2 linked regions of the Robiginitalea biformata HTCC2501 genome follow. The protein of the gene in region 1 interacts with the protein of each later gene in a pairwise test. Links are inferred from orthologs where the notes say so. Each region holds a gene or a part of one and is shown in the gene's direction. Other genes may lie near its edges.

What was found.
Region 2: the proteins of RB2501_RS07945 (region 1) and cyoE interact in binary tests that used the Bacillus subtilis proteins (3 or more experiments, as listed by UniProt). The link is inferred for Robiginitalea biformata HTCC2501 from one-to-one orthologs.

What each region holds. Positions count from the first base shown.
Region 1 is NC_013222.1:1,775,738-1,793,245, reverse strand. The notes cover bases 8,898-11,896. They hold RB2501_RS07945 (COX15/CtaA family protein), read left to right. Parts: upstream 8,898-9,873; coding sequence 9,874-10,920; downstream 10,921-11,896. Other genes in these bases: RB2501_RS07935 (nucleoid-associated protein), read left to right, coding at 11,519-11,896; RB2501_RS07940 (IS1096 element passenger TnpR family protein), read left to right, coding at 10,951-11,448; RB2501_RS07950 (CCA tRNA nucleotidyltransferase), read left to right, coding at 8,898-9,881. Outside these bases: RB2501_RS08005 (amidohydrolase family protein), read right to left, coding at 1-1,549; RB2501_RS08000 (DUF5606 family protein), read right to left, coding at 1,676-2,149; def (peptide deformylase), read right to left, coding at 2,188-2,778; Holliday junction resolvase RuvX, read right to left, coding at 2,775-3,191; RB2501_RS07985 (2,3,4,5-tetrahydropyridine-2,6-dicarboxylate N-succinyltransferase), read left to right, coding at 3,293-4,108; RB2501_RS07980 (glycosyltransferase family 2 protein), read left to right, coding at 4,250-5,101; RB2501_RS07970 (glycosyltransferase family 2 protein), read left to right, coding at 5,296-6,096; RB2501_RS07965 (glycosyltransferase family 2 protein), read right to left, coding at 6,078-6,896; RB2501_RS07960 (glycosyltransferase), read left to right, coding at 6,994-7,815; RB2501_RS07955 (L-threonylcarbamoyladenylate synthase), read left to right, coding at 7,858-8,418; more of RB2501_RS07950, read left to right, coding at 8,421-8,897; more of RB2501_RS07935, read left to right, coding at 11,897-12,577; RB2501_RS07930 (hypothetical protein), read right to left, coding at 12,649-13,731; RB2501_RS07925 (ABC transporter ATP-binding protein), read left to right, coding at 13,811-14,722; RB2501_RS07920 (ABC transporter permease subunit), read left to right, coding at 14,735-15,568; RB2501_RS07915 (T9SS type B sorting domain-containing protein), read left to right, coding at 15,711-17,447; RB2501_RS07910 (T9SS type B sorting domain-containing protein), read left to right, coding at 17,454-17,508.
Region 2 is NC_013222.1:54,647-67,488, reverse strand. What follows is about bases 1-2,738. They hold cyoE (heme o synthase), read left to right. Parts: upstream 1-788; coding sequence 789-1,688; downstream 1,689-2,738. Other genes in these bases: RB2501_RS00280 (cytochrome c oxidase subunit 3), read left to right, coding at 2,366-2,738; RB2501_RS00285 (cytochrome c oxidase subunit 3), read left to right, coding at 1,685-2,275; RB2501_RS00295 (energy transducer TonB), read left to right, coding at 1-671. In the rest of the region: more of RB2501_RS00280, read left to right, coding at 2,739-3,340; RB2501_RS00275 (cytochrome C oxidase subunit IV family protein), read left to right, coding at 3,362-3,745; RB2501_RS00270 (hypothetical protein), read left to right, coding at 4,367-5,008; RB2501_RS00265 (SCO family protein), read left to right, coding at 5,018-5,773; RB2501_RS00260 (DUF420 domain-containing protein), read left to right, coding at 5,763-6,326; RB2501_RS00255 (hypothetical protein), read left to right, coding at 6,332-6,550; RB2501_RS00250 (ABC transporter permease), read left to right, coding at 6,654-7,898; RB2501_RS00245 (ABC transporter permease), read left to right, coding at 7,928-9,187; RB2501_RS00240 (efflux RND transporter periplasmic adaptor subunit), read left to right, coding at 9,251-10,363; RB2501_RS00235 (ABC transporter ATP-binding protein), read left to right, coding at 10,460-11,164; RB2501_RS00230 (ABC transporter permease), read left to right, coding at 11,154-12,383; RB2501_RS00225 (ABC transporter permease), read left to right, coding at 12,385-12,842. UniProt on the Bacillus subtilis protein: Converts heme B (protoheme IX) to heme O by substitution of the vinyl group on carbon 2 of heme B porphyrin ring with a hydroxyethyl farnesyl side group.

The sequences.
Region 1 (17,508 bases):
GGTAGATCCGGTCGTCCCCCCTGGTAAAATGCGGGGTTGTCCGACCCTCTGATTTGTCGATCAGCGTTTGCGCCCCGCCATCGGACGGGATCCAGACCAGGTCTTCCCGGCTGCCCCTGGTGTTCGGGCCCGTCCCTTCGTCATAAGCCTGGGCATAGCCCCGTAGGAATACGATGCGGTCCGAGTTGTAGGACCAGGCCGGCTGGGAATAGATACCCGGGACGCGGGTTATGGCACGCGCTCCCCCGCGCCCGTCAGTGCGGACCTTGTAGAGGTGCCCCCCGCCGGGTTGCCAGCCTGAAAAAACCAGTTCGCCCCCATCCGGGGACCAGGCCGGTTGCGCCTCGGTAAATTCGTGGTCGGTGAGTCGCCGGGGGGCCCCGTCCGGGAGCTCCATCACATAGAGCCGGTTGAGGGCCGTAAAGGCCAGGTGTTTCCCGTCCGGGGAGGGAACGGCATCCCGGATCTGCGTTACGGGGAGTTCCGGGGCGTCGGAAATCGGGTATTTGAAATCCAGGCGCGGGCCCAGGTCCAGGGAGACCGGGGCTGTAAAGGGTATTTCGCGAACGGAATTGTCCGCAATGGACAGGGCCCGGATCTTCCCGCCATAGGAGAGGAAGAGCTCTTTGCTATCCGGGGAAAAGGCCATGGCCGGGAGTACCCCCAGCGGGGCGATGGATTCCTGTTCATCCCGCTGCACCGGGTAGGCGAGCCAGCGCTCCTCCCCGGTTTCCAGGTTGCGCAGCCGCAGCCCGGTGTGTTCTTCATAGCGGCTCCCGAACACCAGCCATTTCCCGTCCGGGCTGGGCGTGGGGGTAAAAGCCGACCCGTATCGGGAGGTGATTACCGCCGAGCCGCCGTCCTCCATATCATAGGTACCTATCTGGTATTGGGGCAGTTGGGCATTGTAATTCCAGGCGCCCGTCCGCCGGGAGAAGTAGATGCGTTTGCCATCCGGGGAAAAGGCCGGGTCGATGGTTTTGAGATTCTCGGGTTTGTCCAGCAACTGGCTCCCGCCGCCACCCTCCCTGTGATACAGGTGCAATTTGATGTTGCGGCGTCCGGCAGCCCCTACCACATAGGTCCCGTCCGGCGACCAGTCCGCTGAGAAGTAGTGTTTGTTCTCCGATTTTGTAAGCTGGGTTTCCTCCCGGGATTCCAGGTCCATGATCCAGATATTCTCGGAGCCGCTTTTGTCGGAAATATACAACAGGGACTTGCCGTCCGGGCTGAACCGCGGATGCACCTCATAAGGCAGGCCCCGGGTCAGGGCGGTGGCCGTGCCCCCGGTTGCCGGGATGGTGTAAATATCGCCCATCAGGTCAAAGGCAATCGTTTGCCCGTCCGGGCTGACATCCAATGAGATCCAGGTTCCCTGTTGGGCCTGAAAGGAAATTTTGCGGGACGGCTCCAGGGGGAGGCCTTCCTCTTTCTTTCCGGCGGTATCTTTTTCGGTGGAATCCTTCCCTGAATTCTGGGAATGAGCAGTCAGGAGAAATAACCCGGTGAGCAGCAGCAAGGCCCTGCGCACAAAGAATTTGGCAAACATTTTAAACGTATTAGCGGTTTCTCCGCTAAATATAGGGAATTATGCCCCCTGTCTGCGGGGGTCGACCTGCTCTTTTCCCGGATCGGCCATGCGGTTCAACAGGGGTTTCCCATACGTCGCCGGGGTCTATCCTTTCTTCCCGGGTGTGTTTGCGGGGGCAGGTCCGCTCCCGTCTGCATCCGCTTCCTGGCCCTCCTCAGCAGCGTCCGGGTCCGAAAAATCTTCAAAACCGTTGTCCAGCAACAGGTTGTACCATTGGATCACCTTGCGGATGTCGCTCGTGTAGACGCGGTCCTCGTCGTAATTCGGAAGCACCTCAAAGAAATATTCCTCGAGCTCAAGTTTTCCCGCCTTGTGGTTGATGGAGGTGTTGCCCCCGTCCTCCTTCTTCTGGATCCTGGCAAAAACCTCCCGAAGCGGCAGCTCCTCATCCAGTGTGTAGATGGCAATTTCGGAGAGGACGCTTACATTGCCGGTCATCCCGACGCTGATCTTCCTCCCGTCAGCCAGGGATTCGGCCACAAAGCCGGAACGGGTTTGCGTTACCAGACGAAACAGGCCCGGCTTTCCGGCGATGGACAATATCTTATCTAAACTCATAAAGTGATTTTCGGCTGCAAATATGCTAAAAATTAAGTCTACCGCCCCCGTTTTACGGCCGGGAACCGCATCTTATAATCAATCTGTACCTTCCCTTTGGAAATGTTGGTCAGTTTCCCCTTGAGCAGGCGCTTTTTCAGGGAGGAGATGTGATCCGTAAAAAGGATCCCCTCAATGTGGTCGTACTCGTGCTGGATGACCCGGGCCAACAACCCGTCAAAGGTCTCCGTATGCTCCTTGAATTCCGCATCCTGATAGCGGAGGGTAATCGTGTCCTGCCGGGTGACGTCCTCGCGGATATCCGGGATACTCAGGCAACCCTCGTTGAAAGCCCATTTCTTCCCGGTCTCCTCCTGCATCTGCGCATTGATAAAAACGCGCTTGAACGCCCGGAGCTTTTCCTGCTCCTCGGGGGAGAAATCCTCGTCCTCCGCAAAGGGCGAGGTGTCGACCAGGAACAGCCGGATGGGCCGGCCCACCTGGGGGGCTGCCAGCCCCACTCCGTTGGCCTGGTACATAGTTTCCCACATATTCTCGATCAGGGTGGCGAGTTCCGGGTATTCCGGCCCAATCGCTTCGCATTTCCTGCGCAGTACCGGGTCTCCGTATGCGACTATTGGTAAGATCATAATTCTTTGCTGCTTAAATACGATTGCAGGATCAGGGTGGCGCTGATTTTGTCCACGGCTGCCTTATCGCGTCGTTTCTTTTTCTTCATCCCTCCTTCTATCATGGCCCGGACCGCCATTTGCGAGCTGAACCGTTCGTCCTGCCGGCTCAGGGGTAGATCCGGAAAACGTTTTTTTATACGCTCAATAAAGCTGCGGATTTCGGCTTCGATCCCGGACGGGCTGTTATCCATCCGACGCGGCTCCCCGATCACAATTCGTTCCACCTGCTCCTCCCCCATATAGCTTTCCAGGAAATCCAGCAATTCCGGGGTCTGTACTGTGGTCAGTCCGGAAGCGATCATCTGCAACGGGTCGGTCACGGCAATGCCGGTTCGTTTCTGCCCATAGTCCAAAGCGAGTATCCTGCCCAAATAAATTTTTTGGCAAAAATAACGGATAAATCGTTACAGGTATAAATCCGGCAGGACAATTGGGCAACAGCAGCTATCTTTGCGCAAATTCTAAAGACCCGATGGACACGTTAAAAACCAAGATCGAAGCCGCCTGGGAAAACCGGGAATTGCTCAAGGAAGCAGAAACACAACAAGCGATCCGGGAGGTCATCGACCTGCTCGATGCCGGGGAATTGCGCTGCGCCAACCCGGGGCCTGACGGCTGGGAAGTCCAGGAATGGGTAAAGAAAGGCGTCGTACTGTATTTCCCCATCCAGAAAATGGAAACCCTGGAAGCCGGGATTTTTGAATACCACGACAAGATTCCCCTTAAGAAAGGGTATCGCGAAAAAGGCATCCGCGTGGTTCCCCATGCAGTAGCCCGCCACGGTGCATACATTGCCGGGGGGACGATCCTGATGCCCAGTTACGTGAATATTGGCGCTTATGTGGACCAGGGTACGATGGTGGATACCTGGGCCACAGTGGGCAGTTGCGCACAGATCGGGAAGAACGTTCACCTGAGCGGCGGCGTCGGGATCGGCGGGGTCCTGGAACCCCTCCAGGCCGCCCCGGTCATCATCGAGGACAATGCCTTTATCGGCAGCCGGTCCATTGTTGTAGAAGGCGTGCGGGTGGAACGGGAAGCCGTACTCGGGGCCAACGTGGTGCTCACGGCATCCACGCGGATCATCGATGTCAGTGGGGCATCCCCTGTGGAATACAAAGGTCGCGTTCCCGCCCGTTCCGTAGTAATCCCCGGCAGCTATACCAAGGAATTCCCGGCCGGGACCTACCAGGTGTCCTGTGCGCTGATCATCGGGCAGCGCAAGGAGAGTACGGACAAGAAGACCTCCCTGAACGACGCGCTCCGGGAATACGACGTCGCGGTCTGAGGCAAAAGGGCCGTTCACAGGGGCCCCGGTAGGACCGGGCGTTCCGGAAATACAGCGCCGGGGAAGCTCTTTTTTGGCAAAAATTATACTAATCGGGCCGATTTGCTGTTATAACTAGGCAGCCCTTAAATCCATCCCGATATGCGTGTCCCTCAGAAGGAAACACCCGAGATATCCGCACTCATCATTACCTACAACGAAATCGAACAGATAGCAGCCTGCATCGAAAGTATCGATTTTGTATCGGAAATCGTCGTGGTGGACTCCTACAGTACGGACGGCACCTATGAGTACCTGCAGGCCCATCCCCGGGTACGCGTCATTCGCCATGCCTTCAGGAATTTTACCGCCCAGAAGAATTTTGCACTGATGCACGCCCGCCACGACTGGGTCCTGTTCATCGATGCGGACGAACGAATCCCGGCGGGCCTCCGGGATGAAATCCTCGGCGAGCTTTCGAATCCCGGGAACGAAACAAATGCGTATTGGTTCTACCGCAAATTCATGTTTTGCGGCAAACCGCTCCGGTTCAGCGGCTGGCAGACCGATAAGAACATCCGGCTCTTCCGCCGCAGCAAAGCACGTTATTCCTCCGAACGGATTGTCCACGAGCGCCTGGAAGTGGAAGGCCAAACCGCCTGCCTCTCCGAGCGAATGATTCATTACTGTTACCAGGGGTATTCCGATTACAAGGGCAAAATGCAACTCTACGGCCAGATGAAAGCCCTGGAGGCGTTCCGGAAAAACCGTCGATTCACCTACCTGAAATGGGTGGTCAAACCCCTCTGGAGGTTCCTCTTCAATTTCATTTGCCGGCTGGGCTTCCTGGACGGCTACCGCGGGTTGGTTATTTGCTTTCTCGGCGCCCTGGAAGACGTACAGCGCTACCGCGTGCTTCGATTGATTGAACGGGAGTACCGGGCCGCACAGTACAGTCTGCCCCGCCTCAGTAAAAAAGGCTTCCTGGTAAGCGCCCTGACCCCTCAGCAATAGGGAGCGGCTTCACTACACGTGGCATTTCCCGTCGCCCCATTTACAACTCCGCTTGATTTCCGGCCCGTTGTTGCCGATATAACAACGCCACTCCCAAAAACCTCCCAGGTTCGCAAAAAATAAAAATTCATTTTGTTCATACTTTGAGAATGCTTTTTTTCGTTCTCTGAAAGTAATCGGAATCGTACGCACCCATGAATAAGGCCGAAGGTAACACCCGGTTGACCGCGCTCATTATCACCTACAACGAAATCGGGTATATTGAGCGATGCCTGGAATCGATTGCCTTTGCGGATGAAATTGTGGTAGTGGATTCCTTCAGTACGGACGGCACGTACGAATACCTGCTGGAACAACCCAATGTTCGGGTAATCCAGCATCCCTTCGAAAATTTCACCCTGCAGAAATCCTTTGCGCTGACCCAGGCCTCCAACGACTGGGTCCTGTTCCTGGATGCGGATGAGGTAGTACCCGGGGCCTTGCGCCGGGAAATCCAGGATACCATTGCAGGCAATACCGACCACGCAGCCTTCTGGTTTTACCGGCAATTTATGTTTGCCGGCAAACCGCTAAGGTTCAGCGGCTGGCAGACCGATAAAAACTACCGCCTGTTCCGACGGAGCAAAGCCCGGTTCACGGACCGGAAAATCGTTCACGAAACCCTGGAAGTAGACGGGTCTTCGGGAATCCTGCAGGAGCGCCTGATCCATTACTGCTATAAGAACTACGAAGACTACCGGTCTAAAATGCTGCATTACGGCCGGCTGAAGGCGCGGGAAGATTTTTTCAGGGAGAAAGGCTTTAATTACTTCTTTATGATGTTGAAGCCCCTGTGGAAATTCTTTAACCACTATATACTCCGCCTCGGGATCCTGGACGGCCGAAAGGGTATGGTCATCTGTTACCTGAACGCACTGGGCGTCCTGGAGCGATACCGGGAATTGAAGAAGCTCGAACAGAAAAATGAGCTGGCCTACTACTTGTTGATGCCGTAGTGCGTCCAGACGTGCCTGCCGCGGCGCGTTTCCTTTCGTATCGCCGCGTTCTTGGCCAGTGTCTCCGGCGTCTTGTACCCCCGCTTGTGGTCCAGGTGTACACACACCGCGCTGTAGCGCAATTGTTTCGGCCGGATTCCGAAGTTTACCAGCCGCTCGCCCAGTTCCCGGTCCTGCCCCCCGTACTGCATGCGCTCGTCAAAACCATTGACATTCAGGATGTCCTTTTTCCAGCCCGATGAATTGTGCCCGTTCCAACTGGCATTGGTGGGGGTGAGCCGGTTGAAGAGCCTGGAAGCCAACCCCCTGACGATCAGTTTCGTGTTCTTGAAAGTCTTCGGGATTCCCTGTTCCTTGAGCCAGTGGATATTGAAGCAGCGTTGCTTCTCGATATCCTCCCGGGTAATGGCCAGGGAGATATTCATCGGGAGCATGTAATAGCCCCCGGAAATAAAACATCCCTTTTCCTTGTTGAAGTGGTGGACCTGTACAAAATCGTTTCGCGGGATGCAATCCCCGTCGGTCATGATGATGTACGCTGCCCGGCAGGCCAGCAGCGCCTTGTTCAATATCCGGGATTTCTGGAATCCGTCATCCTCCTGCCAAACGTGGAGGATGTCGTAGAACACCTCCCCCCGCATCCGGTCAATCAGTTCCCGGGTGGCCTCCCGGGAGCCGTCATCCGCAATGACAACCTCAAAGTCCCTGAACAACTGGCAATTGAAGCCGATCAGCACTTTTTCCAGCCATTTCTCGGCATTGAAGGTGCTGATGATTACCGATATTTTTGGTTGATCCATAATCGAAAATACGCAAAAGCAAAAATAACGAACGCATATTGCATATTTTTGTCCGAAGCCTGGAAATTGCCCGGAATTTTCCGGAAACCGACCTGAGATGAAAGTAAAGGAAATCCCGAAATCGCTGTACCGCCAATTCCGGTTGCGGGCCACTCCGGTTAAAAAGCTGAAAAATTCCAGCCAGCCGGAAGCCCCGCTTGTGGTGTCCCTTACCTCTATCCCCGAGCGGATCCGATCGGTAGACCTGGTCATCCGGAGCTTGCTGAAACAGCGTTTGCTGCCGGAGCAAATTGTACTTTGGCTCCCGGAATCCCTGCAGGGGCACATACCGGATAGCCTGAAATCCCTGGAACACGGACGTTTCCGGATTGCTTTCAGCCCGCTCACCTGCCCGCATAAAAAACTGATCCACAGCCTGGAGGAATTCCCCGGCAACCCCATTGTTACCTGCGACGACGACTTGATGTACCCGCCGGGCTGGCTGGAAAAGCTCTACCGGACGCATCTGGAATATCCGAAGGACATCGTCGGGCATCAGATTCGATACATCCGCTATGCGGAAGACGGGACGCTGCTCCCCTACCCGCAGTGGGTAGTGCCCCCGGACGGCGGCAGCAACCCCAAGGCGTTTATGGCAGTTGGTGCGGGGGGCGTGCTCTACCCGCCGGGCTCCCTGGACCCCCGGGTTCAGGACCGGCAATTATTCCTAAAGCTCAGCCCGCGGGCCGACGATCTCTGGTTCAAGGTTATGGGGCTCCTGGCAGGCACCCGGGTCCGGGCTGCCCTGGAGGCTTCAGGGGAACCCGTCCCCATCCTCGGTTCCCAGAAAACTTCATTGAAAAAAACGAATATCAATAAAGACAAAAACCGCGTACAGTGGGAGCAACTAACCGAATATTTCGGCCTGCACCCCCTATAACCGGGTATCCGGCAAAACAGGGGGTACGCGATGAAAACCGCTATGAAGAATATATTGGACAACTGCCTGCAAGTTCTTGAATCCGGGGGGCTGATCCTGTATCCGACCGATACGGTCTGGGGCATTGGGTGCGACGCCACAAACCCGGAAGCCGTTGCCCGGGTCTACACCCTGAAACAACGGCCGGACAGCAAGGCGCTCATCTGCCTGGTGGGGTCCGGGCGGCAGCTCGAACAGCTCATCCCGGAAGTCCCGGACGTGGCCTGGGACATTATGGACCTCTCCGAAAAGCCCGTTACGATCGTATATGACAACCCGCAGGGTGTGGCGCCGAACCTGGTGGCCGCAGACAACTCGCTGGCGGTACGCATTGCATCGGACAACTTTTGCCGCGAGCTGCTCCGGCGCTTCCGCAAACCCCTGGTTTCGACCTCGGCCAACCTGGCAGGGCAGCCGACGCCTGATTCCTTTTCCGGGATCGCCCCGGATATTTTAAATGGTGTGGACTATGTGGTACCTTTGCAACAGGAAACCGAGCTCCGCACGCCTTCCTCCATTATCCGGCTGAAGGCAGACGGACAGGTGCAGGTGATCAGAAAATAACTATGTCCGAGCCCTATTACAGAGAAGCCCTGGATCATCCCATATTTAAGAAACTCTCCGATACGGCCAGGGAACTATCCCTGGAGACCTATGTGATCGGCGGGTTTGTCCGCGACTATTTCCTGGGCCGCGAACAGAAAAAGGATATCGACATCGTGGCCGTGGGCAGCGGGATTGCCCTGGCGGAGAAATTGGCCGCCGGTCTCCCCGGGAAGCCCAGGGTGAGCGTATTTCGGAATTTCGGGACCGCCATGGTCCGGCACGGCGAACTGGAGCTGGAGTTTGTCGGGGCCCGCAAGGAGAGTTACAACCGGGACAGCCGGAAACCGGCCGTGGAGGACGGAAGCCTGGAAGACGACCAGAAGCGACGGGATTTTACCATCAACGCCCTGGCGCTGTCCCTGAACCCCGAAGACTTCGGTAGGTTGCTGGACCCGTTCGGAGGGATGGACGACCTGGAGGCCGGGCTTATCCGAACGCCCCTCGCCCCGGCCGAAACCTACAGCGACGATCCGCTGCGCATGATCCGGGCCATCCGGTTTGCCGCACAACTCGGCTTTCGCATCGAACGGGATTCCCTCAATGCGATCGCCTCCCAGCACGAACGCCTCCGCATCGTTTCCATGGAACGCATCGTGGAGGAGCTTAATAAAATATTACTCACGGAAAAACCGTCTGTGGGCCTTGGACTCCTATTTAAAACCGGCTTGCTACGGCATATCCTCCCCGAGCTCGTCGCCCTCCAGGGAATTGAGGAAAAAGAAGGGCAGCGCCACAAGGACAATTTCTGGCATACCCTGGAAGTTGTGGACAACATCTCCAAAAACACAGACAACCTCTGGTTGCGCTGGGCAGCCCTGCTGCACGATATCGGGAAGGCCCCCACCAAGCGGTTCGACAAGAAAGTCGGCTGGACCTTCCACAGCCATGAATTTGTCGGGTCCAAGATGGTGTATAAGATCTTCAGGCGCCTCCGGCTGCCCCTGAACGAGAAGATGAAATACGTCCGGAAGCTCGTGATGATGAGTTCCCGCCCGGTTGGTCTGTCCGGAGACGACGTCACCGATTCGGCTGTGAGGCGGCTCGTCTTTGATGCCGGGGACGATGTGGACGACCTGATGACGCTCTGCGAGGCGGATATCACCACCAAAAACCCGCGGAAGCAAAAACGCTACCTGGAGAATTTCGGGGAGGTGCGGCAGAAAATCGCGGAGGTCGAGGAACGGGACCGGGTACGGAATTTCCAGCCGCCCGTAAGCGGGGATCAGATCATGGCGGCTTTCAACCTGGAGCCCTCCCCGGAAATCGGCCGGGTAAAAGACGCCATCAAAGAGGCCATCCTGGAAGGTGAAATCCCGAATGAAACCGGGGCCGCCTGGCAGTTTATGCTGCGAAAAGGCCGGGAAATCGGGTTGGAACCCACCCCGGAGGCCTTGAAATACACCCCCGAAAACCATGCGTAACAGGCTGAAGAAAAATTACATCCGCTTTGCGCGCACCTCCCTGGTACTCGTATATCTGGTCATTTTGGCCGGGGCAGTGGTGCGCATGACGGGAAGCGGGATGGGGTGCCCGGACTGGCCCAAATGCTTCGGGTACCTGATACCCCCCACGGAGGCCTCCCAGCTAAACTGGTCCCCGGGCAAAGCCTTTGATAAAGGGCAGGTGATCATCCGGGACGAAGCCCTGCTGCTCGCCCGGGCCGACTTCGTCACGGGTACAGATTTCGAATCCGGGAACTGGGAACCGTATACCCGGCACGATTACGCGGTCTTCAACGCCGCCCATACCTGGACGGAATACATCAACCGCCTCCTCGGCGCGCTGGCGGGCCTCTCCATCCTGATCATGGCCGGGTGTTCCCTGGCCTGGTGGCCCGAGCGAAGGTCCCGCGTGATTTTTGCCTGGCTCACCGTACTTGCCATCGGGTTCCAGGGGTGGCTGGGGGCGACGGTCGTCTACTCGGTCCTGGCACCCGTACGCATTACGCTGCATATGATGATGGCCCTGGTACTCGTGGGCATGCTGCTGTGGATTGTCTTCCGCAGCGAAGAGGGCAGGCGCGTCCGCACCTATGACCGGTTAACCGCCCGCCTCTGGATGGCAACCGTGGCCCTGAGCCTGTTGCAAATCCTGCTGGGGACCCAGGTCCGCCAATATGTCGATGACCAGACGGATATTCTGGGATACGGCGCCCGGGACCAGTGGCTGGCCAACCCCACCTGGGTATTTTATGTCCACCGCTCCTTTTCGGCCCTGCTGCTCCTGCTCCACCTGTGGGTCGCCTACCGGATTGCCACACTCCGCCTGGGGTTCCGGAAAATATTCCCCACCCTCGGGGTCCTTTTGCTGATACTGGTGAGTGGCCTGGCCATGGCTTACCTGGATTTTCCCTGGGGCTCCCAACCGATCCACCTGGTGATGGCCTCGGTACTCTTTGGCCTGCAGTGGTATCTGCTCCTGGAAATGCAAAGGGCTGCCCGTGCCGGTATTTCTTTGTAACTTTGCCGGAATCTCAAAACGATCGCGCAGATGGTATACAAAATCCGGATCATACTGGACGCCCAGGAGGATATTTTCCGGGATTTGGAGGTAGAAGCAGACAGCAACCTGGAGGAATTGCACAATGCAATCTCCCAGGCTTTCGGCTTTCTGGGAGAGGAGATGGCGTCATTTTACACCTGTGACGAAAACTGGAACCAGGAAGAGGAAATCCCGCTGTTCGATATGAGCGAGGGCGGAAATGATATCCGGCTGATGCAGGACACCCCGATGGCCGAGGTCCTCAACGAGGACGAACCCAAATTGCTGTACGTCTACGATTTCCTGAATATGTGGACATTCTTCGTGGAACTGGCGGATATTGCCGAAAAGGAAGACGGGAACAGCTATCCGAACCTGTTGTTCAGCTTTGGAGAATTGCCCGAATCCCCGCCGGAAAAGCGCTTTGAAGCCGAATCGGAAGGTCCCGTGGAGGATGAACCCTTTGGCAGTTACGACGACCTGGATTTTGACGAAAACTGGAATTAGCCCTGCCTTCCCGCGGCATTTCCACATCCTGCCATCCCAGAATTTATTCCCAATTTAAACCGGCACCCGCATGTTAAACCTGTATGCAACCCAAATCGAAACCGTTTCCCTCCACCGCGTGGGAAACAAACACCGGGCAGAGCCCCTGTTCCTGTCCGAGGCCCCCTATCGCCTGAATGATGAGATCGGCGGCCTGCTGAAGGAGTACTTTTTCAAACCTTTCCGCGAAAAAGAAGAAAATTACTACTGTTTCAGGCATGAGGCCGACCTGGAATTCCACCCGGTCTACCAGGCAGCCTGCCAGGTTTTCGATAACCCGGGCCGCCTTCACGAAGTGAGCCGGGAAATCGCCCGCCATCTGTTTTCCCAGTCCAATCACCCCCATATCAAAAGCGGCGAGTGTTATGTGGCCTACCTGACGGATGTGATGCTGGACAACGAGAAAACGGATGCCCTGGGGATTTTTAAGAGCGAGGTCAAACAGGACTTCCTGCAATTTGAGGAGCAGGGTGCCAACCTGGATATGCTGGTCCGTCAGGGTGTCAACCTGAACCGGCTGGACAAGGGCTGCCTGATCTTTAACCGCGAACGGGAAAACGGCTTCAAGGTCCTGTCCTCGGACAGCAACCGCTACGACGCGAAATACTGGCTGGAGGAATTCCTGGGCCTGGCCCCGCTCACCGACGAGAACTTCTACACCAAAAACTACCTGAAATTCTGCCAGAATTTTGCAAAGGATGTCGTCCTCCCGGCCGAGGACAAGCAACAGGAGGTCCTGTTCATGAACCGGGCGGTGAACCATTTTGCCAAGAACGATGATTTTGAGGAAACGCGGTTTTTGAACGAGGTGATGGACAACCCGGAACTTATCCCGGAGTTCAAGCACTACAAGACCGAAAAAGGGCCCAAGTACAGTATCGAGGACGTATCCAACTTCCAGATTGCCAACAAGGCAGTAAGCGATTCGCGGAAGAAGATCAAAAACGTCATCGACCTGGATACCAATATCCAGATCAAACTAAACTTCATCAACCCGGATTCGGCCGAGAAATTCGTCGAAAAAGGCTGGGACGAGGAGCGGCAGATGTACTACTACCTGGTGTACTTTAACCGGGAACAGAAGAGCTGATCCGCCAACCTTTCGGGTTCCGGCATATTACGCGGCACCCTTTACAGGGAGGTTTTGCGTACTCCCCGGAATCAAATCTCGATTTTCCGTTCGATAATCTGTTTCATGCTGACGTCCTGGTAGTTCCGCTTGACGAAGTCCAGGGCCAGGGCAAGCACCTCCCCCATGGTTTCGCTCTTCTTGAATTGCATGTCCAGGGTGAGGTCGTAGATTTCGGATTTCAGCTGATCCACATGTGCCGGCACGGAAATCGCGTCCTTACGGGCGATCCTTATCAGCCGTTTGATGCGGTTCCCGGAACTGATGATCCGCTTGGCGACAATGGAGCGCTCCTCCACCTTGTACTGGTCGACGGAATCGCGGAGTAATTTGTTTTTTACCAGGTCCACCATCGCATTGTTTTCCTTGAAGAATTGCGGCCGGTAAACTTTGAGTTTCCCCTCGTAACTCTGCTGGTCGAAGTCGATGGCCCGGATGCGGTATACCACGTGGTCAAAATCATGCACGGGTACGATCACGTAGTTGTAGGATCGCATATCCCCGAGCAGGCGGATCATGCAGCGTTCGTTGAACTTGACGAATTCCTTGGCGAGCTGGGCCTTTTCAGATTCGGAACAAACCGGCAACATATCCTTGATGAATACGTCCCCGGGGATGCCGGCGATGTGCTCCTCGATGAGCGTGTCCTTGAACACCAGGAAGTTCAGGTTATAGGGCGACAACATGTGCTCCAATTCCAGGCCGTAGATACGGGAGGCATCCGTACGCTTGACGTAGAAGTAGGTGAAGTTGTCGTTCAGGATATTCCGGACCTTGATGCGGAACGGCTTGGAATTGCCGAACGTACAGTAATCCACGGCGTCCACGTTCAGGTACTGGAAGATCCGGTCGCTCCCGTCCGAATGCAGCATCGAATAGACCCGTTTCAGGCTCAGGTCGATTTCCTTTCGTTCGGAATCCGAATAGTACACCCGCACCCACAACGTGTCCTGGTCGTTCGAATCGTAGACCACCACCGAACCGGAAAAGCGCAGCAGGTCCTCATAGAAAATCGGGATTTCTATGGTCCTGCTGTAATCCGATAAATAGGCATCCAGCTCCGGGATCACGGGGAACGGCGGCTTTTTGCGCGACATGAGTTTCTCCTTGGACATAGAAAGGATTTGGGTTTGCTTGTAACAAATTACGCATTTCTTCGTCAAGTTTAGTAAGCGAACCTAAAACTCCCCGCCGTTGGAAACCATTCTGACTGTCACCAACCTCACTAAAAAATTCGGAGCCCTGACGGCCGTCAAAGACCTGAGCTTCACCATCGAAAAAGGGAATGTATACGGCATCCTCGGGCCCAATGGAAGCGGGAAATCCACCACGCTGGGCATTGTGCTGAACGTGGTAAACCGCACCTCGGGCCAGTTCAGCTGGTTTGACGGGACAAGTACCACCCACCAGGCGCTTAAAAAAGTCGGGGCCATCATTGAACGGCCGAATTTCTACCCCTACATGAGCGCCCTGCAAAATCTCCGGCTGGTCTGCCGGATCAAGGAGGTGCCCTATACGCGGATACGGGAAAAACTCGAACTGGTGGGGCTGTGGGACAGGCGCAACAGTAAGTTCAAGACGTATTCCCTGGGGATGAAACAACGCCTGGCCATCGCCTCTGCCCTCTTGAACAACCCGGAAATCCTGATCCTGGACGAACCGACCAACGGCCTGGACCCCCAGGGGATCCACCAGATCCGGGAACTTATCAAACAGATTGCAGCCCAGGGCACTACCATCCTGCTGGCCTCCCACCTGCTGGATGAGGTCGAAAAGGTCTGCTCCCATGTTGTGATCCTCCGCAAAGGGGAAAACCTCTACACGGGCAAGGTAGACGGCATGCTGGCCAGCCACGGTTATTTTGAACTGAAATCCGCCGATATCGATGCCCTGGAGGCATTCCTTGGAAACCAACCGGAATTCGGCAGCTTCACGCGGGAAAACGGCCTGCTCACGGGGTACCTTGAGGACCCCCTGGAACCGGAAGTGCTCAACGAACGCTGTTTTAAAAACGGTATCCGGTTATCCCACCTGGTCAAGCGCAAAGAAAGCCTCGAACAACAATTCCTGGCCATCACCAACAAACAGGAAGCCCGCAATTCCTAAAATACAACCTGCATGAAACGCCTGCTCCAAATAGAATTCATCAAACTCTGGAACAACCGGGCCAGCCGCTTTTTGGTCCTCGCCTACTTTGGGCTGATTGCGCTGATCGCCCTGGTGACCTCCATCAAAATCGACTGGGGGCCCCTGAAATTCAACGTAGCGGACATCGGGATTTTTAACTTCCCCTATATCTGGCATTTCAACACCTTTATGATTGCCTTTTTAAAGGTTTTCCTGGCCATCGTCATCGTCTCGATGATCTCCAACGAGTACAGCAACAAGACGATCAAGCAGAACCTCATCGACGGGTTGTCCAAGAAAGAGTTTATCGCCTCCAAGGTCCTGACCATCGGCGTGCTCGCCATTGCCTCTACCCTTTTTGTATTCCTGATTTCGCTGGTTTTGGGGCTGATGCATTCGGATTACGATGAAATTGCGATCATTTTTTCCGACCTGGAATACCTGGCGGCCTACCTGGTAAAGTTGTTCGGTTTCTTTGCCTTCTGCTTCTTTGTGGGCATGCTGGTGAAGCGGTCCGCCTTCGCCCTGGGCTTCCTGTTTATCTGGTTTATCGGGGCGGAATTCATCCCCTGGGTCTACCTGACGTCCAAATACACCAAGGGCTACGCGGATTCCATCTACCAGTTCTTCCCTTTCGGGTCCATGTGGCAAACGCTGTCCGAACCGTTTACACGCCTGTCCGTGATCCAGTCGGCCGCCCGGGAAGTTGGGGAGGAAATCGTAAAGGACTACGCAGTCCACGGTTTTCAATTGCTCATCGTCCTGGCCTGGTCCGCGATATTTATCTACCTGTCCTACGTCCTGCTCAAAAGACGCGATCTCTGATATCCGTGCGACGCGATCTTTGATATCCGCAGTTGCGGCATCCAACCGGACCCCGGTGGGCCGTTTATCCGCAATGTCTTCCCCCTGAACGCCTTTCGGTCCGGGATCCGGGAATATTTCGTAATTTACCCTTCCTGGACCGATGAAAATGTTTCAAAAATTGCTATGTGTGGCCGGGCTGCTCTGCGCGCTCGCTACCCGGGGTCAGGAATGCCCCCAACCGGTCTTCCCGGCAGACGGCCAAACGGCTGTTGCCGTGGATGCGAGTATCCAGTGGACCGCCGTTACCGGGGTTACCGCCTACAGCCTGACCATCGGTACCACCCCGGGTGGGACGGAAGTCCTGCCGCTGACCTCAGTGGGGCTTGCCACCTCTTATGCCCCGGCCCGCGGCCTGCCGGATAACCAGGAGATTTTTGTAACCCTGTACATCTTTAACCTGACCCAGGGAACAACGCCCTGCACATCGTTTAGCTTTACCACCGAAGACGTCACCACAGCACCCGGATGCACGGTGCTGCTCAGCCCCACTGACGGATCCCGGAATGTCCCGGTGGGGACGGACATCCGCTGGGCGTACAGCCCGACGGCCACCTCCTACACCATTTCCATAGGCACCAGCCCGGGCGGCTCCGACCTGGTTGACGGGGCCACCGTTGATGATGCGCTCCGCTTTGTGCCGCCCGCCGACCTGCCGGAAGAACAGGATATCTACGTCCGTGTGGTGCCGCAAAACGAAAACGGGGAACCCACCGGCTGTTCCGAGTCTACCTTCAGGACCGGCCCCCTGGCCACCCTCCCCGGCTGCTCGGTGCTCCGTTACCCGGCGGATGGGGAATCCAATATCCCCCTGTCCCCGGTCCTGGAGTGGGATCCGGTACCCGGGGCCACCGGGTACATCGTGTCCATCGGCACCTCCCCGACCACCAACGATGTCCTGGACAGCGCTGATCTTCGCAATGTCACGGAAACCGACGTCATCAATTTTTTGCCGAATACCATCTATTTCGTCCGCATCGTTCCCTATAATTCGGCCGGGGAAGCCCTGGGTTGCGGGCAGACGACTTTTTCCACCATCCTGGGATGCGGCCCGTATTTCGACGCGGGCGGAAATCTGGTGGACCTCCATCCGGAAATTACCTTTCCCGCAACGGTAGGAATCTGCCGGGACAACCCGGTCAATACGGTCAGCGCTATCGATGCGGCAGACGGCTACCGGTGGTACCTGGTGGAAGCACCCGGGCGGGAGCGGCTACTGGCGGAAGGCCCGGACTTTGAAATTCCCGGGGAAGGCACCTACCGGCACGAGATCTACAATACTTTCACAGGGGTTTCCGGGGATTTTGAGTGCAGTTCTTCCAGGGAATTCACAGTGGCCGTTTCTGAAGCTGCCATCCCCGAAGACACCGATATCCGGCTGGGTGCCGGGGTGATTCGAATTGAGGCAAATGTATCCGGAATCGGGGATTACGAATTTTCCCTGGGCAATGCCGACGGGCCCTACCAGGAGAGCAACGTCTTCAGCGACCTCCCCCTGGACTCCTACCGGATATACGTCCGGGACCGCAATGGGTGCGGGATCACAGAAATCCTGGTGGAACCGGACCTGACAGCAGAGGGTTTCCCGAACTTCTTTACCCCGAACGGGGACGGACGCAACGACCGCTGGCAGTTTATCCTCCCGGAAAGCGGCATCAGCCCGGTTCGCGAAATCTCGATCTTTGACCGGTACGGCAATTTGATCGCCCGGGTGGACCCTCAGTCCGATGGCTGGGACGGAACCCTCCGGGGAAATCCCCTCCCACCGAGCGATTACTGGTACCGGGCTGTAGACAACCAGGGAGGCGTAGTCACCGGGCATTTTACCTTAAAACGCTGAAACAGGATGGAAACCAGAAGCCTATATTTCCTGCTCTTCGCGCTCCTGTTTGGCCAGCTGG
Region 2 (12,842 bases), 1.7 Mb from region 1 along the record:
GAAGGAACAGCGGCCTGTATTTTGTACTTGGCCTGGCCCTTGTAATGGCTCTGGTTTATGTGGCCCTGGAATGGAAGACGTACGACGAAGTGAATAACTACGATATATCCATGGATGTCGAGGAGCTTCTGGACGAAGAGGTGCCGATGACCGAGCAGATCAAGACGCCGCCACCGCCCCCGCCGCCTGCCGCCCCCGAGGTGATCGAGGTAGTGGAGGATGAGGAAGAAGTGGAGGAAACCATTATCGAATCTACGGAAACCAGCCAGGAAGAAGAGATTATTGAAGTGGATGACGTGGTGGTGGAAGAAGTCGAAGAGGATATCGACGTTCCCTTTGCTGTTATTGAAGATGTACCGGTATTTCCGGGATGCGAAGGCGCCAGCGACAAGCGTGCCTGCTTTAACGAAATGATGCAGAAACACATCCGCAAGAATTTCCGCTACCCCGAGATTGCCCAGGAAATGGGGATCCAGGGTCGGGTGTCCGTAATGTTTACCATCCAGAAGGACGGAAGCATCGGCAATATCCGCCTCCGCGGACCGGATAAGAACCTCGAGGCAGAAGCGCGCCGGATTATCGAGCGGCTTCCCAAGATGACCCCTGGAAAGCAGCGGGGTCGCGCTGTTCGGGTTCCCTTTTCTATCCCGATCATGTTTAAACTCCAATAGGGTTTCCATTGATAAAATTCAAATCCCGGCCTTGGCGCCGGGATTTTTTTTGCCCCGGTTTGGCGTTGGAAAGAAGGTTGGTGGTGCGTATCTTTGCACACCCGATTGACCCCGTGTATGAAATCCGCCACAGGTACTGCAGAGACCGGCGCCATCCAGCTGGCTTTCACCGACTTTAAGGAGATTACCAAGGCCCGCCTGGCCATCAGTGTGGTATTCTCTGCAGTGGCGGGGTATCTGCTGGGCGCCTCGGAAATCCGGGCGGTTCCCTTGCTGCTCCTCGTTCTCGGGGGTTACTGCATGGTAGGGGCCTCCAACGCCTACAACCAGGTGATTGAACGCTCCCTCGATAAGCGGATGCACCGGACCCGGCACCGGCCGATCCCCTCCGGGAGGATGCGTGTATCTACTGCCATGGCCATAGCGATTGTCATGACGCTGGCCGGGGTGGCCTTGCTCTACCAGCTCAACCCGCGGACGGCCTTTTTCGGCGCCCTGTCGATTTTCCTCTACACCTGTGTCTATACCCCGCTGAAAACCGTCACTCCCCTGGCAGTATTTGTCGGGGCGATCCCCGGGGCCATTCCCTTTATGCTCGGGTGGGTGGCGGCCACAGACAACTTTGGGATTGAACCCGGGACGTTGTTCATGATCCAGTTTTTCTGGCAATTCCCCCATTTCTGGGCACTTGGCTGGATGCTGGACGAAGACTACCGCAGGGGCGGCTTCAAGATGCTGCCCACCGGAAAAAAGGATACGGGTACTGTTGTTCAGATTATTATGTATACCATTTGGATGATCGTCATATCGATTATCCCCGTTTTCGGAATTACCGGGCGCCTGTCCCTCTCCGTTCCCGCTGCCGTGCTCATCTTTTTGATGGGGCTCGTGATGCTGTGGTTCGCGCTCCGCCTGTACGAGCTGCGCGACCGTCAATCGGCACGCAGCCTGATGCTCAGCAGCGTCACCTATATCACCCTGATGCAAATCGTTTACGTAGTCGATAGTTTTATATGAAGAATCGCGATCTCACCCAACAACCGGACCCGATAAAAAAGGAACGGGCCAGTAAAATGATGCTCTGGTTCGGCATCGTCAGCCTGATCATGACATTTGCCGGTTGGACCAGTGCCTACATCGTAAGCAGTTCCCGGGAGGACTGGATGGAGGACTTTCAGTTACCCATGGCTTTCTGGTACAGTACGGGCATCCTCCTATTGAGCAGCCTCACTTACATGATGGCGCTCCGGTCGGTGCGACAGGGACAGCAGCGGGCGGGTTCGCTCTGGCTCGGGATTACCCTTGTGGCGGGCCTGGTATTTATCTATTCGCAGTTTAGCGGGTTCTCCCAGATGATCGGTTACGGGTACTATTTTACGGGACCCACCAGCAACATCACCCTTTCCTACCTGTTCTTGATTGCAGCCGTGCACATTGCCCACGTGGTAGCCGGGCTCATCTCCCTGGTAGTGGTCGTAGTGAAACAACTCCGGGGGAAATACGGCCCCGGCCGCATGCTGGGGATGGAGCTCGGCAGCACCTTCTGGCATTTCCTGGACCTGCTTTGGGTGTACCTGATGCTTTTCTTCTATTTCTTCGGTTAGAAAAGGGGAGGTTTGTGGTTCAAATCTTCTTTTCTAACAGATAAAAAAATGTATTTTTGCTAAAATTATCCTAATACCCTAACTGACACTATGGATACAACGGTAACCACCACGGCTGAAGAGAAAGTCTGGGGAGGCGGTAACCGCCCGCTGGGTGCGAGCTACGGCAAATTGATGATGTGGTTCTTCATCGTCTCGGATGCCCTGACATTTTCCGGCTTTCTGGCCTCCTACGGTTTTTCCCGCTTTAAATTCATCGAAACCTGGCCGATTGCCGACGAGGTGTTTACGCACGTGCCGTTTTTCCACGGGACGTATCCGATGTACTATGTGGCCTTTATGACCTTTATCCTCATCATGTCTTCGGTGACCATGGTACTCGCTGTCGACGCCGGTCACCGCATGATGAAGAACCGGGTCATCCTCTATATGTTCCTGACCATTATCGGTGGGGCCATTTTCGTCGGTTCCCAGGCCTGGGAATGGGCGACATTCATCCGCGGCGATTACGGCGCCGTGGAAACCAAAGGGGGGCGTATCCTGCAATTTGTGAATGCAGATACCGGAGAGCGCGCCGCACTGGCTGATTTTGTGGTTCCCCAGGCCGATGCCCGGGTGGAGCACGACCGGGACAACGGCGTGTGGTTTGAAGCCGAAGGCACCCTGCCTACTTACACGGTAGAGGAAGTGGCCGCCGGTCTCCGCGCCAACCCGAACATCCTGATCCGCACCGAAACCATCAATGAGGAAGGCGAAAAAACCATCCTGAACCGGGAGGAGTCCCTCGATAAGATCCGGGATGCGCGCCTGGTCGTGGAAGGGGCCAACCTGATCCGCAACGAATACGGCAGTCGCCTCTTTGCGGACTTCTTTTTCTTTATCACCGGCTTCCACGGCTTCCACGTATTCTCGGGAGTGGTTATCAATGTGATTATTTTCTTTAATGTGATCCTGGGTACCTACGAGCGCCGCAAGCACTACGAAATGGTCGAAAAGGTCGGATTGTACTGGCACTTTGTAGATTTGGTATGGGTATTCGTATTCACCTTCTTCTACCTGGTTTAATCAAACGAATAATAGCTACAGATGGCACACGAACATAAACTCGAAATTTTCAGGGGCCTGCTCAAATTCCGCTCCAACACGCAAAAAATCTGGGGCGTACTGATATTCCTCTCCATTGTCACCGCTATTGAAGTGGCACTGGGTATCCTCAAGCCGGCAGCGCTTACCGGGAACTATTTCCTGGGGATGAAGCTTCTGAACTGGATCTTCATCATCCTGACCCTGGTTAAGGCGTATTATATCGCCTGGGACTTCATGCACCTGCGGGACGAGAAGAGTTCGCTGCGTCGCGCCATTGTCTGGACGCCCATTTTCCTGGTGGCCTACCTGATATTCATCCTCCTTTTCGAAGCGGATTACATCTACAATGTCTGGAAGGACGGGTTTGTGGCTTGGGATTTTTAAGCGCGTTGGCGCTGCGATACCAGCTCGCATTTCCCATTCTTTATCCCACTTGCTGCGTTGCTTCCCTTGCGCGTAGCGCTGCTATGCGCTGCGGAAAGCGCCTTGAAATTTGAATAAATCTCTGCGAAATCCTTCGCTGTTCTCTTGCGCCAACGCGCCAGGCGGGAGGTTCTGCGATACCAGCTCGCATTTCCCATTTTTAATCCCCCCTTTCTGCGTTGCTTCCATTGCGCGTAGCGCTGCTATGCGCTGCGGAAAGCGCCTTGAAATTTGAATAAATCTCTGCGAAATCCTTCGCTGTTCTCTTGCGCCAACGCGCCAGGCGGGAGGTTCTGCGATACCAGCTCGCATTTCCCATTCTTTATCCCACTTGCTGCGTTGCTTCCCTTGCGCGTAGCGCTGCTATGCGCTGCGGAAAGAGCCTAATACCAGAAAAAAATAAATCAGAGCTACTTCGTTTGGCTTTGCATGAACCCATCTTTTTCTACAACATGCCTGCCTGAAAAGGAAATCTTCTCTATTGAGTTTGCACCATGTCCCCCGGGCGTATTACCCCATGCGAATTAACACAACATAAGGCGGCCGTTGGGCCGTCTTTTTTTATTTTTGCAATCGGTTGCCATGAAGAAGAAATTTGTCCTTACCGTCCTGTTTATCCTGCCGCTGGTGGTGTATATGTTTTTTGCCTCGGGGGTCACAAATTTTGGTCGCTTGCCGGTTCTTTCCGGACCTGTATCGGAGCTTGATGGCTTTGCGGGGGAGCAGCGCCTGCAGGGTAAGATTACGGTGCTTGGGTTCCTGGGGGATTCCGTAGAGTTGCAACAGGGGCGGATGTTTAACCTGAACCAGAAGATCTACAAGCGGTTCCATGAATTTCAGGATTTCCAGATGCTGATGGTAGCTCCTGACGGCACCCAGCAAAAAGTAGCCGGCGTGATGCGGGAACTGGAAACATTTACGGATATCGGCAATTGGCGTTTTGTATATGGCGAGATGCCGGAGATTCGCCGGTTTTTCAACAGCCTGGAGACCGGTCTGGAATTGGATGCCACCGGGGCCACACCCTATGTGTTTATCATCGACAAGGACCGGATGCTCAGGGGAAGGAAAAAGGACGAGGATACCGGCCTTAAGTTCGGGTTCGATGCCACATCGGTTGCCGACCTGAACAACAAGATGGAGGACGATATGAAAATTATCCTGGCGGAATACCGCCTGGCGTTAAAGAGCAATCAGGCGGGGAGGAACACCCAGGAGCAATAACAGGAAACCATGGCGGAGAAACGCAATTACAACTACATCTGGATCGGGGCGGTCATCCTGGTTTTCGGGGCGATTTTTGTGCCGAAGATTGCAGACCGGCTCGGGGAAGGGTCGGTTGTTGAGCGGGATCGGATGAGTGTCGCAGCGGGGTCCGAAGCCGGCTCGGCTCCCCTGGAGTACATCACCCTGAACGGGGAGCGCCGCAAAGTACCGGATTTTGCCCTAACCAATCAGGACAGCCTGCTTATTACCGATGCGGACTATCTCGGGAAGGTTTGGGTAGCCGAATTCTTTTTCACCACCTGCCCCACCATTTGTCCTCAAATGACCGCCAACTTGGTGGAACTCCAGGACGAACTGGCGGAATACGAGGATTTCGGGGTCGCGTCATTTACGATCAACCCGCGCCACGACACCCCGGCGGTCCTCAAGGACTACGCGGAACGCTACGGGATTACGGATATGGACTGGCACCTGCTCACCGGGCCCCGGGACAGTATCTACGAACTCGCCAATGCCGGCTTCAATATCTTTGCGGCGGAGATCCCGGATGTCCCTGGCGGGTTTGAACACTCCGGGTTGTTTGCCCTGATTGACCGGGAAGGCTATATCCGGTCCCGCAAAGACCAATTCGGCAACCCGATCGTCTATTATCGCGGGACAATCAGCCGGGCCGACGGGACGAACGACACAGGCGAAACCGAACAAATCAGCCTGCTCAAGGAAGACTTGTTGAAATTGCTTAAAGAAGAAAATGGAAAATAAGAATAACGGATCGCCCAAAGCGGGCAACATATCAGTACAAGAAGGCAAGTTGAACCGTTGGATCAACGGGGTGTCCATCCTGATCCCCGTGGTCGTGGCCCTGTTGTTCGGCATCCGCATCCCGGATGTGGAACCCCTGGGGTTTTTGCCCCCCATTTACGCTACCATCAACGGGCTTACCGCCGTGTTGCTGCTGGCGGCCCTGTGGGCCATCCGCACTAAGCGCCAGGTATTGCACAGCCGCTTGATGACTACCTGCATCGTCCTTTCCCTGCTATTCCTGGTGATGTATGTGGCCTACCACATGACCTCGGATTCCACCCCCTTTGGAGGCGAAGGCTATGTCCGCTACCTCTATTACGCCATCCTGATCAGCCACATCGTGTTATCCATCGCAGTAATACCCCTTGTGCTGCGCACATATGCCAAGGCGTATTTAAAGGATTTCCGGGGGCACCGCCGCCTGGCCCGGATTACATTCCCGGTCTGGCTCTACGTGGCGGTTACCGGGGTTGTCGTATATTTGATGATCGCACCTTACTACCCGTACTAGACCCCATGAAGCACGCCACCGCATATGTCGTTTTACTGGTTGCCGCACTGCTGGCCCCGGAGGCGGCCAATGCCCAGTGCGCCATGTGCCGGGCCGTGCTGGAGAGCAGCGGGGACACCTCTGTTGCCGAGGGGATCAACAACGGCATCGTCTACCTGATGGCCATCCCCTACGTGCTGGTAGGCGCCCTCATCTTCCTGGTATACCGGAAGGTACGCTCCTGAAATTTAACAAAAATTCCCTGCCGGAAGATGTAACAATCCCGCCGGGTTCCCGTCTTCTATATAACACCCGTATCGGGTTTTCATCAATCAAAAGTACCAACCCATGTTCGATATCGAGCGATGGCAGGAGATTTTCGATACCATCCGAAAAAATAAGCTCCGCACTTTTCTCACCGGGCTGTCAGTGGCCTCCGGGATCTTTATACTGGTAATCCTTCTGGGGTTTGGCCAGGGTATGCAGAACGGCATTGCCCACGAGTTTGAACAGGATGCTTCGACCTCCGTCTGGGTCTGGCCGGGGATGACGACCATGGAATACAAGGGGATGAACCCCGGGCGGCGCATCCAGCTCCGCAACGGTAACTTCGAGTACTGGAGCCGGGCGGAAGGCGACCGCATTGAGCGGGAATCGCCCCGTCTGTTCGTTCGGGACGTCTCGGTAAACTACGGGAATGAGGCCCTGGTTTACGGGATCCACGGCGTGGCCTCCGGGTTCCAGTTTATCGAAAACGCCAAGATGTCCCAGGGGCGGTTTATCAATTTGACGGATATCGAGAGTACGGCCAAGGTGGTGGTTATCGGCGACAAAATCCGCAAGGACGTATTCGGCCACCTGGAGACCCCCATCGGGGAATACATCGAATTCTCCGGCCTTCCCTTCAAGATTGTGGGCGTTTACAAGGAATTGCGGGAACGGGAAGAGGAAACACTGTATATCCCGCTCACAACCGCCCAGAAAGTATTTAACGGAGGCGATCGGGTCAGCAACCTGGCCTATACGCTCCCGCCGGCCGGGAATTTTGACCAGGCGGTAGCCGAGGCCGTCGCCTTCAAGGACGAGCTCCGGCAATACCTGCAGCAGGCGCATACCATTGCCCCCGAGGATACGAGCGCGATCCAGGTCTGGAGCGCCATGGAAGAAGCCAAGCGCTACTACAGCCTTACGGGCAACATCAAGTTCTTTTTCTGGTTTGTCGGCATTTGTACGATTATCGCCGGGGTGGTCGGGGTCAGCAACATCATGCTGATCGTGGTCAAGGAACGCACCCGGGAAATCGGTATCCGCAAGGCCCTGGGGGCCAAGCCCTGGTCCATTGTCGGCATGATTTTGCACGAGGCCATTTTTGTAACCGCCCTCTCCGGCTTTTTTGGGCTCATCCTGAGCATGGGCCTGCTGGAACTGGTGGGGCCGCATGTGGAGGTGGATTATATCATGAACCCTTCAGTGAACCTGACGGTGGCCCTCTCTACGGTGTTCGTGCTGATCCTGGCCGGGACGATAGCGGGTTTTTTTCCCGCCTGGAGGGCCGCCAACATCCGTGTCATCAATGCGCTGCGGGATGAATAGCCCGATACGAACCATAAAAGAACTGCGCCATGTTTAACCGGGATCGTTGGAAGGAAATACTCGAAGTGCTCACCAGCAATTGGTTTCGCACGGTACTCACGGCATTCGGCGTGTTCTGGGGGATCCTGATCCTGATCATCCTGCTCGCCGCGGGCAAGGGGCTGGAGAACGGCATCAAATCGGATTTTGGCGATATCGCGACCAACACGATGTTTATCTGGACCCGCAGGACCACCAAGGCCCACATGGGTTTGCCCAAGGACCGGGAATTCAGTTTCAAGACTTCCGACCGCGAATTGCTCGAGAGCCGTTTCCCGGAATTGCGGTATATCTCGCCCCGGAACCAACTGGGCGGGTTCCGCGGGGGGAGCAACGTCATCCGGGGGATCAAGACCGGGGCCTATAACATCTATGGCGATTACCCGGAAATCATCAACCAGGACCCCATGGGGATTACGGCCGGCCGGTTCCTGAACCAGAACGATATCCGGGAAAAACGAAAGATCGCGGTGATCGGGGAGGGCGTGGTCAGCGAAATGTACGACCCGGGGGAGGAAGTCCTCGGCAGCTACCTGAAAATCCAGGGCGTCAATTTCATGGTCGTGGGTACCTACAAGAAAAAATCGAATGACGGGGACGGGGAAGAAGGGCAGAAACAAATATTTGTGCCGTTTACTACGTTCTCCCAGGCCTTCAACCGGGCGGACAACGTCGGTTGGATGGCCATTACCGCCAACGACGGGACGTCCATCACCTCCCTGAAGGAACAAATCGTCAATACGCTGAAGGAGAAGCACAAGGTTCACCCGGACGACCAGCGGGCCATCGGGTACTTTGACCTGTACGAACAGTACAACAGGGTGGAAAGCCTCTTCGGGGCTATGCGGTTTATCGCCTACTTTGTGGGGATCCTCGTTTTGTTGTCCGGGATCATCGGGGTGAGCAACATCATGTTGATCGTGGTCAAGGAACGCACCAAGGAAATTGGAATTCGCAGGGCCCTGGGAGAACAACCCTGGAGTATCAAGCTGCAGATCCTGCTGGAATCCATATTCCTGACGATTATCTCCGGGATGGCGGGTATTGCCATGGGCGCCCTTTTTATTTACGCGGTTAACTCCCTGCTCGACGCCAACGGCCCGGTGGATATGTTTATGAACCCGAGCGTCAGTCTCGGGGTGGTTGTGGGGGCCCTGCTGATCCTTATGGCTTCCGGCCTGCTGGCCGGTTTCATCCCGGCCCAGAGCGCCATCCGCGTAAAGCCCATCGATGCCCTGCGGACGGAATAACCTCTTGAATAACAAAAAACCATCAATAACACGAAGAATTCTGAAGTCAAATAATTGAGCCATATGAAAAAGTCAGTAACTGTTGTAATCCTCGTTGTGATCGCCCTGACCTTTGGGGGGTCCATGTATTACCTCTATAAAAAGAACGCGGAGGACCCGGTGGTCTACCAGACCGAAAAGCCGAGCCGCCAGAACATCATCAAGAAAACCGTGGCCACGGGCAGCATCCTGCCCCTGGAGGAAGTCCTTATCAAACCGAACATCTCCGGGGTGATCGAGGAGATCTACGTGGAAGGCGGCGACTTTGTCAAATCCGGCGACCTGATCGCCAAACTCAAGGTAGTCCCGAACCTGAGCGCCCTGAACGACGCCAAGAACGCCATAGAGGACGCCAAGATTACCCTGGACGACCAGCGCCGCAATTTCTCCCGCCAGCAGACCCTGTTTGAGAAAGGGGTCATTTCCCAGGCCGACCTGGACCGGGCCCAGGTGAGTTACGACCAGGCCAAACAGGCGTACTCTGCAGCCAACAAGCGGTACGACATTGTGCGTACCGGTACCACCAGCGGGCTGAGCAGTGCGGCCAACACGCTGATCCGCGCCACGGTAAGCGGCATGGTCCTGGAAGTACCCGTGGAGGTCGGCAACCAGGTTATCGAGGCGAATACCTTCAACGAAGGGACCACCATAGCGGCCATCGCGGATATCGACAAGATGATTTTCGAAGGGAAGGTGGACGAGTCGGAAGTGGGCAAGATCCACGAGGACCTGCCCCTGGAGATTACCGTCGGCGCCATCGAGGACCGGGTCTTCCCGGCCGTCCTGGATTACATCGCCCCCAAGGGGAATGAAGAGAACGGCGCCATCCAGTTCGAGATCAAGGGGACGCTGACCAAGCGGGACAGCACCTTTATCCGGGCGGGCCTGAGTGCAAACGCTTCCATTATCCTGGACCGGGCAGACAGCGTCATCGCCGTCAAGGAGGCCCTTGTGCAGTTCGACCCGGAGACCAAGCAGCCCTATGTGGAAGTGGAAACCGGCCAGCAGCAATTCGAACGCCGCGACCTGGAGCTCGGCATCTCCGACGGGATCTGGGTAGAGGTGAGATCCGGCCTGGAGGAAGACGCCTCCATCAAGGTCTGGAACGCCATTTCGCCTTCGGAGTCAGGCGCTTAAATGATTTCCGGAATAATTTTTAACTTCTAAATGTAACATTTAGGCCTGTTTGGGGTCTAACGGGTGTATACTCGTTTCAAAAGACGTTTACCAACCATGATTGAAATCAAAGATTTACACAAGTCCTATAAGATGGGGAGCAATTCGCTCCACGTTCTCAAAGGGATCAATTTTAAGGCGGAAGAAGGCGAACTGGTTGCGATCATGGGGTCTTCCGGCTCCGGGAAATCCACCCTGCTGAATATCCTGGGGATGCTGGACGAGGCCGACGAGGGGGATTATATCCTCGACGGGGTCCCGATCAAGAACCTCAGTGAGACCAAGGCAGCCAAATACCGCAACAAGTTCCTCGGATTTATCTTCCAGTCGTTTAACCTGATCAATTATAAATCGGCCCTGGAAAACGTGGCCCTGCCGCTCTACTACCAGAAAGTAGGCCGTAAGGAGCGCGAATCCAAGGCGCTGAAATACCTGGAGCAGGTTGGCCTGAAGGAATGGGCCCACCACCTGCCCAACGAATTGTCGGGCGGGCAGAAACAACGGGTGGCCATCGCCCGGGCCATGGCGGCCGAACCCAAGGTGCTCCTGGCCGATGAGCCAACCGGCGCCCTGGACAGCACCACCTCCTACGAGGTGATGGACCTGATCCAGCATATCAATGACCAGGGGAATACCATCCTGGTGGTTACCCACGAGGAGGACATTGCCCATATGTGCAAACGGATCATCCACCTCCGGGACGGCATCATTGTCGAAGACAAGAAGATTGAGCAGGTAAGAGCTTCGCAGTATGTTCAATAGGGACACCTGGCAGGAAATATGGCACAGTATTAAGAGCAACAAGCTCCGGACGTTCCTCACTGGATTTTCGGTTGCCTGGGGGATCTTTATCCTCGTGCTGCTGCTCGCTTCGGTGAACGGTATGCAGAATGGTTTCTACAAGCAGTTCAACGACGACGCCACGAATTCAATTTTCATCTACCCGAATGCCACCTCCAAACCCTATGGGGGGTTTGAAGCCGGCCGCCGCATCCAGTTTAAGAACGACGACCTGGCCTTTATCAAGGGGAGTTACGAAGGATCCTACGAGTATATTTCGCCCCGGTTCAACCGGTCGGTCAGTGCAAAATACAAGCAGGAAACCGGGACCTATACGATTGTAGGGGTCAGCCCGGACCACCAGCTGATTGAGCGTACCGTGATTGAAAGCGGCCGGTACCTGAACAAGCGGGACCTGCGGGAGCGCAACAAGGTGCTGGTCATCGGGAAGCAGGTGCAGAAAGAGCTTTTTAAGGACGACGACCCGGTGGGTCAGTTCCTGATCGCCAATGGATTGGTATATAAGGTAATCGGGGTCTTTTCCGACGACGGGAATGAGCGGGAGGAAAGCAATATCTACGCCCCCTATACGACCATGCAGCAAATCTACGGGAATACGGACGAGATCAACATGATCGCCATGACGTATAACCCGTCCTACGATTTTACGCGGGCCCTGGCATTTTCCAATACAATGGAAGAAGTACTCAAGCGCCGGCTGGTGATCCACCCGGAAGACCAAAGCGCGTTTTTCATCAACAACTACGCCGAGGGGTTTTCGAATATCCAGACCTTCAGCAACTTCCTGACTTTCGTGGCCATCGGGGTAGGCGTCCTCATCCTGATAGCGGGTATTGTGGGGATCGGGAATATTTTGATTTTCATCATCAAGGAACGCACCAAGGAAATCGGGATCCGCAAGGCGCTCGGCGCCCGTCCCATCGAGATCGTGAAGTTGATACTGATGGAATCCATCGTGATCACGGCATTTTCCGGATTTGGCGGCATGTTGTTCTCCATGGGCGTGGTGGCGCTTATTGCCCCGATTGTGGATGCCCCGGCGTTCTCCAACCCGAACGTAGACAACACGGTGGTGATCATCTGTACCGTGGTGCTGATCCTGGCCGGGGTACTGGCCGGGCTCGTCCCGTCCATCCGGGCCGCAAACGTAAAACCGATAGACGCATTAAGAGCCGACTGATATGGGACTGCTAGACAGAGATTTATGGAAAGAGGTGATGGCCACGCTGAGCAAGAACATGCTCCGCACCTTTTTGACAACGCTGGGGGTGATTTTTGCGATCGTCATCCTGATCGGCCTGCTCGGGGCGACCAACGGGATGAAAAACGGCTTCAACCAGATTTTCGCCGGGACGGCAACCAACAGCATGTTCCTCTGGGCCCAGCGCACCTCCATGCCCTACAAGGGATTTGAGAGGGGGCGGTCCGTAGACCTGTCCATGGACGATGTGGACATGATCCTGCGGGAGGTGCCTGAGGTGGACGTTATTTCCCCCCGGATCCAGCTCGGGAATTTCCGGGGAACCGTAACGGTAATCCGCGGCGGTCGGTCGAGCGGTTCCAGCGTTTACGGGGACTTCCCGACCATCGACCTGATGTCGAAGAAGAAAATGGTCGAGGGGCGGTTTTTGAACCAGAA